2 regions of the Pseudomonas sp. NPDC087598 genome follow, and region 2 is predicted to be linked to the other one. Evidence: riboswitches for the same ligand, from Rfam matches in the RefSeq annotation. Region 2 holds a riboswitch; the other holds the start of a gene.
The links. Region 2 has a riboswitch for manganese ahead of ACIOWE_RS26155 (TMEM165/GDT1 family protein). Riboswitches for the same ligand answer to the same signal wherever they lie in the genome.

Region 1 (4,175 bases), on a different contig from region 2:
ACAATCAGGGACAACAGCAGAAGTTTGCGCATGGAAACACTCTCGCTCGATGAGGAAGGCCTCACTGTGCAAAAGCAACCTTAGCGAAAGCTTAGTTGGCAATGAGTCGTTACATCTTTCCCGTCGGCTCGACTGCCACGACTCGCTGCGCAGCGGCATGATGCCGCCGATCAAACGTCCTGTTTCCCAGCGAGAACCGTCCATGCGTCTACTTCTGGTCGAAGATGATCGTGCCCTCGGGCAAGGCATCCGCGTTGCATTGAGCAACGAAGGCTACACCCTCGACTGGTTGCAGGACGGGGTCAGCGCCTTGCATGCCTTGCGCAGCGAAAGTTTTGACCTGCTGTTGCTCGATCTCGGTCTGCCACGGCTCGACGGTCTGGCGCTGCTGCAACAATTGCGTGGCGAACAGCAGGATCTGCCGGTGTTGATCCTTACCGCCCGCGACGGCACCGCCGAGCGTATTGCCGGGCTGGATGCCGGTGCCGATGACTACTTGATCAAGCCGTTCGATGTCGACGAATTGAAGGCTCGCATCCGTGCCTTGTTGCGGCGCAGCCAGGGCCGTGCGCAACCGTTGCTGGAACACGCCGGCGTTTGCCTTGATCCGGTCAGCCAGCAAGTGACCTGGCACGGCGACGACGTGGTGGTGACGCCGATGGAGTACCAACTGCTGCATCAACTGATGGTTCGCCCCGGCAAAGTCGTCACCCGCGAACGCTTGTCGCGGGCGCTTTACGGTTGGCAGGAACGGGTCGAAAGCAACACCCTCGAAGTGTTGATCCATAACCTGCGCAAGAAACTTTCCAATGAGCTGATCCGCACGGTACGCGGCGTTGGTTATGTCGTGGAGCTCAAGCCATGATTTCCATACGCGCACGCATACTGGTGCCGGTGTTGATTCTGGTACTGATCGGCGATGTGCTGATCAGTTGGCTGGTGCTGCGCGACAGTCACCATGAAATCGAGGAGGTCTATGACGCGCAACTCGCGCAAAGTGCGCGTCTGTTGCAGGGTGTCCTCGCGCAACGTGCGCCGGGGGACAACGACTGGGACCGGCTGCATCAGGCGTTCGACGAAGCCATGAGCCGGGTCGGCGATGGCGAGGCCGCACATCCGTATGAAACGCGCTTGACGTTTCAGGTCTGGCGCAGCGACGGCCAGTTGCTGATGCGCTCGGCCGAGGCTCCGGAACTGGCAGCGCCGCCGACGACCCTCGGCTCTCACGACTTGATGGAAAACGGCCGCGACTGGTGCGCCTTCCTGCTCAAGGATAGCCGGCAAGGCCTGCTGATCTGGGTCGGTGAGCGTGATGACATTCGTCAGGACCTGATCGAGCGCATCGTCGGCCATACCGTGTGGCCCAGCGTGATCGGTGTGCCGCTGCTGGCCGTGTTGATCTGGCTGACCATCGGCTGGGGCCTGCAACCGCTGCGCGCCATGGCGCAGAGCATTCGCGGGCGCGACACCGAAACCCTGAAACCGCTTAACCTCAGCCCCCTGCCCCACGATCTTGAACCGATGCAAACGGCGCTCAACCGGCTGTTGCAGCAGATCGACAATCTGCTGGCCCGCGAGCGGCGTTTCATTGCCGATGCCGCTCATGAACTGCGTACACCGTTGGCCATTCTGCGAATCCACGCGCAAAACGCGCAACTGGCCGGCACGCCGCAACAACGTGAAGAGGCGCTGGAGTTTCTCCTCAGCGGCGTCGACCGCGCCACGCGTATTGCCAGTCAGCTACTGACTATGGCGCGGATCGAACCGCGTCTGGCCCATCCGCAAAACTACCCGGTGGAATTGACTGCACTGGTGCGCGAGGAACTGGCGGAACTGACCCCGTTGGCACTGGAAAAAAACGTCGAACTGATCCTCGACAGCGACCACCACTGCCCGGTGGAAACCGACCCCGTTGCACTGGCGATCGCCTTGCAAAACCTGCTGACCAATGCGCTGAACTTCGCCCCGCCGGGCAGCGAGGTGCGGGTCCAGGTGCAGCCACAAGCATCCGGCGCCGTGCACATCAGCGTCGAAGATGCCGGCCCCGGGATCAATGAAGAGGATTACGCACGACTGTTCGAGCGCTTTTACAGCCACGGCCACGCCAATGGCGCCGGGCTCGGGTTGGCGATTGTGCAGATGATCGTCAGCAAGATCGGTAGCACGCTAAAGCTGTACAACCTGCCGGAAGGTGGCTTGTGTGCGGAGCTGCGGATTAATCAGACCCTGCCAAGCAATTAAGTCTGGCCTGTGGCGAGGGAGCTTGCTCCCGCTGGGTCGCGAAGCGGCCCTCGCTCTTCATAAAAAAGCGGGGCCTGCTGCGCAGTCCAGCGGGAGCAAGCTCCCTCGCCACAGTTAATCACAGGCAGATATCAACTCAAGCAAGCCTCTTTTGACCTGATTTTTCAATTCAGGGTGTTTTGACAAAATTTTCATTTCTGTCCGCTTAAGATCGCCGTCCTCGTTGGGGAGTAGCCTGTTTCCGAGTCACTCGGAAGCGTTCGTATCAACATTCTCGGCAACCTGCCGTGGTACGAACACCTTTTGGTTGGTGAGACCGACGACACATCCATGCCTAAAGTCGGGCGTGTGGTTGTGTCGTTGACTCATAGCCCGACTGGAAGTGTTGCCGTGAATCCTGTTTCCCTCATATTCCTCGCCCTTGCAATGTCCACGGATGCGTTCGCCGCCGCCATCGGCAAAGGCTCCAGCCTGCACAAACCACGTCTGAGCGAAGCCCTGCGCACCGGTCTGATCTTCGGTGTCATCGAAGCCATCACCCCCATCATCGGCTGGCTTATCGGCCAGGCCGCCACGCGCTGGGTTGCCGAATGGGATCACTGGATCGCATTCACCTTGCTGGTGATCCTCGGTCTGCACATGATCTACAACGGTCTGAAGCATGAAGATGAGGAAGAGGAAAAACCCGGCCAGCACTCATTTCTGATTCTCGCCGTCACCGCGTTTGCCACCAGCATCGATGCACTTGCCGTTGGCGTGGGCCTGGCGTTTGTCGACGTCAACATCTGGGTGGCGGCCGCCGCGATTGGTATGGCAACCATGACCATGGTGACCATTGGCGTGATGCTCGGCCGCGTGCTGGGTGCGGTGGTCGGCAAACGTGCGGAAATCGTCGGTGGCGTGGTGTTGATGATCGTCGGTGCGACGATTCTGTATGAGCATCTGTCGGTCTGACTCAGCGCGAGCCTTGGCTAGCTCGGTCTCGGCTGAGTTGATTCATGAATCGGGGCCTGTGACAGGCAGCGATTTCCTGATGGATGGCGGCGTTACAGCGGCGTACTGGTACGGCGATCTGGCGTCGCAATAACCAGCTCTTTTGCCAGGCTCAACGCGTTGCCGATCGCGGCGCCGCTGGCGGTGTTGTCGAAAATGCACCAAGTGGCGACGCCCTGCTCTGTCGCGACCTGCAACGCTTGCGCGAGTTGTTGCAGGTAGGGCAAATCGTAGGCGCTGTGGTAGATGCGCGGCGAACCGTGCAAGCGCCAATATTTCGTGCCCTGCCAGCCTCTCGGTGAAGCGTCATTGCTGATACGTGAGGGGTCAACCGCCGCTTGACTGACTTGATACTTGATCAATAGCGGCTCGGCGCTGACCCACGACTCATGTCGCGGTTCCAGCACCACTGGCCCGGCGAAACGCTGGCGCAATGCGCTGAAAAAACCTTCGGCAACAGCGGCATCAAACGCCAGCGACGGCGGTAACTGCACCAGCAGGCAGCCCAGGCGATCGCCTAATCCGCTGCACTGCCCAAGGAATTCATCCACCGTCGCCTCACTGCCGGCAAGGCGCCGTTCATGGGTGATGTGTTTGGGCATCTTCACTGAAAAAGCAAAACCGTCCGGCACCGAATCTGCCCAGCGTTCGTAGGTTTGTCGGCGATGCGGGCGATAGAACGAGCTGTTGATTTCGACGCTGTTGAACTGCGTGGCATAACGCTGCAAATGCGTGCCGTCAGCCGGGAATACCGGCCAATGCTCACGCGCAAGACTCCAACCTGCACAACCGATGAAAATCAATTGTCTGCCTCCATTGCAATGTAGGAGCTGCCGCAGGCTGCGATCTTTTGATGTTGTTTTTTCAAGATCAAAAGATCGCAGCCTGCGGCAGCTCCTACACGGTTGGCGAGAAACCTACAGGGTTATTTTTTGCCGGGC
Region 2 (4,175 bases):
CATGGGGGCTCCTACAATTTCGGGATAAACATTGAATCTGCGGCCACCACCCATTTGTGGCGAGGGAGCTTGCTCCCGCTCGGCTGCGCAGCAGTCGTAAAACCGGATGTCGCAGTACTTCTGAAAAAACTCGAGCGTCCTGATTGGGACGGCTTCGCCCTCCAGCGGGAGCAAGCTCCCTCGCCACAGAGTCTGCACTCACCTGCAACATATCGGTGGAGTTCGACCAGCACGTAACGTTTTGTTTCATCTGGTAGGCTCGGCAGATTACGCCTTCCGTTCAAAGCACAAAAGGTACAGTTGATGACGAACCCGCGCCGCGCCGTATTCCTCGATCACCCTTCGCTGGATCTTGGCGATCTTGACCTCAGCCCGTTGCGCGCCTGCTTCAGCGACCTGCAACTGTTCGCCCAGACCTTGCCAGAACAAGTCACCGAACGCCTGCACGGCGCAACCGTTGCGATCTCCAACAAGATCCTGATCGACGCCGCTGCGATGGCTGCCAACCCGGACTTGAAGCTGATCCTGATCACCGCCACCGGCACCAACAACGTCGACCTCGCGGCCGCCCGCGCCCACGGCATCACGGTGTGCAACTGCCAGGGTTACGGCACGCCATCGGTGGCGCAACACACGATCATGCTGCTGCTCAACCTCGCAACCCGCTTGGCCGACTACCAGAAAGCCGTCGGCGAAGGTCGCTGGCAGCAGGCGAAACAGTTCTGCCTGCTCGATTACCCGATTGTCGAACTCGAAGGCAAAACCCTCGGTCTGCTCGGTCATGGCGAGCTCGGCGGCGCCGTCGCACGCTTGGCTGAAGCGTTCGGCATGCGCGTATTACTCGGCCAGATTCCGGGGCGTCCGGCCCGAGCGGATCGTCTGCCGCTGGATCAACTGCTGCCGCAGATCGATGCCCTGACTCTGCACTGCCCGCTCAACGAACACACCCGTCACTTCATCGGCGCCCGCGAACTGGCCTCGATGAAACCCGGAGCGTTCGTGGTCAACACTGCCCGGGGCGGATTGATCGACGAACAGGCGCTGGCCGATGCCCTGCGCGGCGGCCATCTCGGCGGCGCCGCCACCGATGTGCTCAGCGTCGAGCCACCCACCCAGGGCAATCCGCTGCTGGCCGCCGACATCCCGCGCCTCATTGTCACCCCGCACAACGCTTGGGGCAGTGTTGAAGCGCGGCAACGTATCGTCGGTCAATTGACCGAAAACGCCCAGGCGTTCTTCAGCGGTAAGGCGCTGCGGGTCGTCAGTTGATAAACTGCGGCACTTTTTTTTGAGGAGCAGTTATGGATCCGCGCAGTGAAGTACTGCTTCGTCAGGCCGAGTTATTCCAGGGTTCGTTGTTGCTGGCCGGTTTGCCCGCCGATGATTTGCTCGGGCGCCTGCCCAACGCCTTCGGTTGGTGCTGGCACGCAGGCGATCAAGTCGCCCTCGATGCGCGTTTCGAAGGTCGCAGCCATTTTGGCGTGAACATTCCAGAGCGCGAGTTCGACAGCGCCGTGGTGTTTTTGCCCAAATCCAAGGACCTGACCGATTACATCCTCAACGCGGTGGCTGCGCGTCTGGCCGGACGCGAAGTGTTTCTGGTCGGAGAAAAACGCAGCGGCATCGAAGGCGCATCCAAGCAGCTCAACCCGTTCGGCAAGCCACGCAAGCTCGACAGCGCACGCCACTGCCAACTGTGGCAAGTCACAGTAGCCAATGCGCCTGAAGCGAAATCGCTGGACAGTCTGGCGCAGACTTATGAGCTGCCACTGGCTGAAGGTGCGCTGAAAGTCATCAGCCTGCCGGGGGTGTTCAGCCACGGCCGACTGGATCGCGGCAGTGCGCTGCTGCTGGAGCATCTGGACAAACTGCCGAGCGGTCATCTGCTCGACTTCGGCTGTGGCGCCGGGGTGTTGGGCGCGGCGGTCAAACGTCGCTACCCGCACAATCAAGTCACGTTGCTCGATGTCGACGCATTCGCCGCCGCCAGCAGCCGTCTGACATTGGCTGCCAACGGTCTGGAAGCCGACGTACTGACCGGTGACGGAATCGATGCGGCGCCGATGGGCTTGAGCGCCATTCTGAGCAACCCGCCATTCCATGTCGGCGTGCACACCGATTATTTCGCAACCGAGAACTTGCTGCGAAAAGCGGCTAAACATCTGAAAAACGGTGGCGAACTACGCTTGGTGGCGAACAGTTTCCTGAAGTATCAACCGCTGATCGAAGAGCATCTCGGGGTCTGTGCGATCAAGGCTGAAGGCAACGGTTTCCGGATTTACCGGGCCAAGCGTGGCTGAGGTTTGTTTTCAAAAAGAGGCTTGCTCTATCGGATTTGCCTAGGCAGAATCCGCTCCGTCCTAGGGGAGTAGTCTCCCACGAGCGCTATGCTCGTCCGGCATACGTCAACATACTTGATCCTCAGATCATGGCGTATGCGACCCAAGCGTCCGCACCAGACGGATCGCTGGGTTTGACAAGACCTATGACACGCACACCTTACCCGGGGCGGGAAGGCTGTACGTGTCATAGCCGTGTCGACCCGCCCCTTAGGAAAATCCTGATGCTGGACTCGTTACTCGTTCCCACCGCAATCGTTGCCTTGGCCGAAATCGGCGACAAGACGCAACTGCTCGCGCTGATTCTCGCCGCTCGCTTCCGCAAACCCTGGCCGATCATTGCCGGTATTGTCGCCGCGACCCTGGCCAACCACGCAGCAGCCGGTGCGGTCGGCGCCTGGTTCGGCAGCTTCTTCTCAGACTCCGTTCTGCACTGGATTCTCGCCGCGAGCTTCACGGCCACGGCGTTGTGGACGCTGGTGCCAGACAAGATGGACGACGATGAAACCAGCACCGCACGCAAATTCGGGCCGTTCCTGACCACGCTGATTGCGTTCTTCCTGGCTGAAATGGGTGACAAGACACAGGTCGCGACAGTGATGCTCGCCGCGCAATACCCGGAACTCTGGCTGGTGATTATCGGTACGACGGCGGGCATGTTGATTGCCAACGTGCCGGTGGTGTTAGCGGGTAACTTTGCCGCGGACAAATTGCCGCTGACCTTGATCCGTCGCCTGGCGGCTTCGGCATTCCTGATTCTGGCGATCGCTGCGGTGTACAAGGCGATGCAGAGCAGTGGCTGGGTTTAACGGCGTAAGTCGGTAGACCGAGTTATCGTTCTTCGCGAGCAGGCTCGCTCCCACAGTGGAATGCATTCCAAAGGTGGGAGCGAGCCTGCTCGCGAAGGGGCCATCAGCAGCTCTGAAACCCATCAGGACTTCGGAGCTTTTTCGTACAGCGGCATGACCTTCGGAATCGCTGCCTGCAATGAGGCGATCCGGCTGGTCGATGCCGGGTGAGTGCTCATGAACTCAGGCGGCGAACCTTCCGAAGCCTTGCTCATCTTGTTCCACAGCGTGATCGCCGCGTTCGGGTTGTACCCGGCGCGAGCAGCCAGTTCCAGACCGATCAGGTCAGCTTCGTTTTCATTGGCACGGCTGTTCGGCAGTGTCATGCCGTAGTTGGCCACGGTGTCGGCCAGCGCCAGACTGTCCTGCCCCAGACCGAGCAACGCACCCGCGCCCTGCTTGGCCATCTCGATACCGTAAGCCTTGGACATCGCTTCACGACCGTGCTCGCGCAAGGCGTGGGCGATTTCATGGCCCATCACCGCGGCGATTTCATCGTCGGTGAGTTTCAGGCTGTCGATCAGCCCGGTGTAGAAAATGATCTTGCCGCCAGGACCGCAGTTGGCGTTGAGTTCGTCGCTCTTGATCAGATTGACTTCCCACTTCCACTGCGCCGCATCCGGGCGGAAATTCGGCGCTTGGGCGATCAACCGGTCGGCAATTGCCTGAACCCGTTTGGCATCGCTGCTGGTCTTGTCCAGCACGCCCTTGCCGGACGCCTCGCCAACGGTCTTCTGATACGACTGGGCATACATCTGGTCGACCTCTTGCGAGGACAGCATGCTGAACATGTACTGCTTGCGCTCGACACCGACGGCGCCGCCGCTGGTGGTGTTGACCGACTGACAACCGGCCAGCAACAGCGCTGCGCTCAGTGCACTTACAACCAATGTCTTGTTCATTCAAAAGCTCCCTGAAAACCTGCCGCGTATCCTAGGCGGGTAATTGTATCGGCGCCAGATACAACGGACGTATTGCAGCGACTTTC

Region 1: another riboswitch for manganese. It lies ahead of mntP (manganese efflux pump MntP); the one in region 2 lies ahead of ACIOWE_RS26155 (TMEM165/GDT1 family protein).

The regions. Positions count from the first base shown of each region.
Region 1 covers NZ_JBIUWQ010000007.1:5,351-9,525, forward strand. The annotation lists gene ACIOWE_RS05930 (PepSY domain-containing protein) at 1-32, opposite strand, end outside; gene ACIOWE_RS05935 (response regulator) at 203-865, shown strand; gene ACIOWE_RS05940 (ATP-binding protein) at 862-2,241, shown strand; yybP-ykoY riboswitch at 2,455-2,627, shown strand; gene mntP (manganese efflux pump MntP) at 2,632-3,195, shown strand; partial or broken gene ACIOWE_RS05950 (short-chain dehydrogenase) at 3,218-3,328, shown strand; gene ACIOWE_RS05955 (DUF72 domain-containing protein) at 3,288-4,037, opposite strand; gene ACIOWE_RS05960 (thiamine pyrophosphate-requiring protein) at 4,160-4,175, opposite strand, start outside.
Region 2 covers NZ_JBIUWQ010000069.1:2,448-6,622, reverse strand. The annotation lists gene ACIOWE_RS26170 (LysE family translocator) at 1-3, opposite strand, end outside; gene ACIOWE_RS26165 (2-hydroxyacid dehydrogenase) at 304-1,269, shown strand; gene ACIOWE_RS26160 (methyltransferase) at 1,302-2,300, shown strand; yybP-ykoY riboswitch at 2,352-2,474, shown strand; gene ACIOWE_RS26155 (TMEM165/GDT1 family protein) at 2,564-3,148, shown strand; gene ACIOWE_RS26150 (M48 family metallopeptidase) at 3,271-4,089, opposite strand.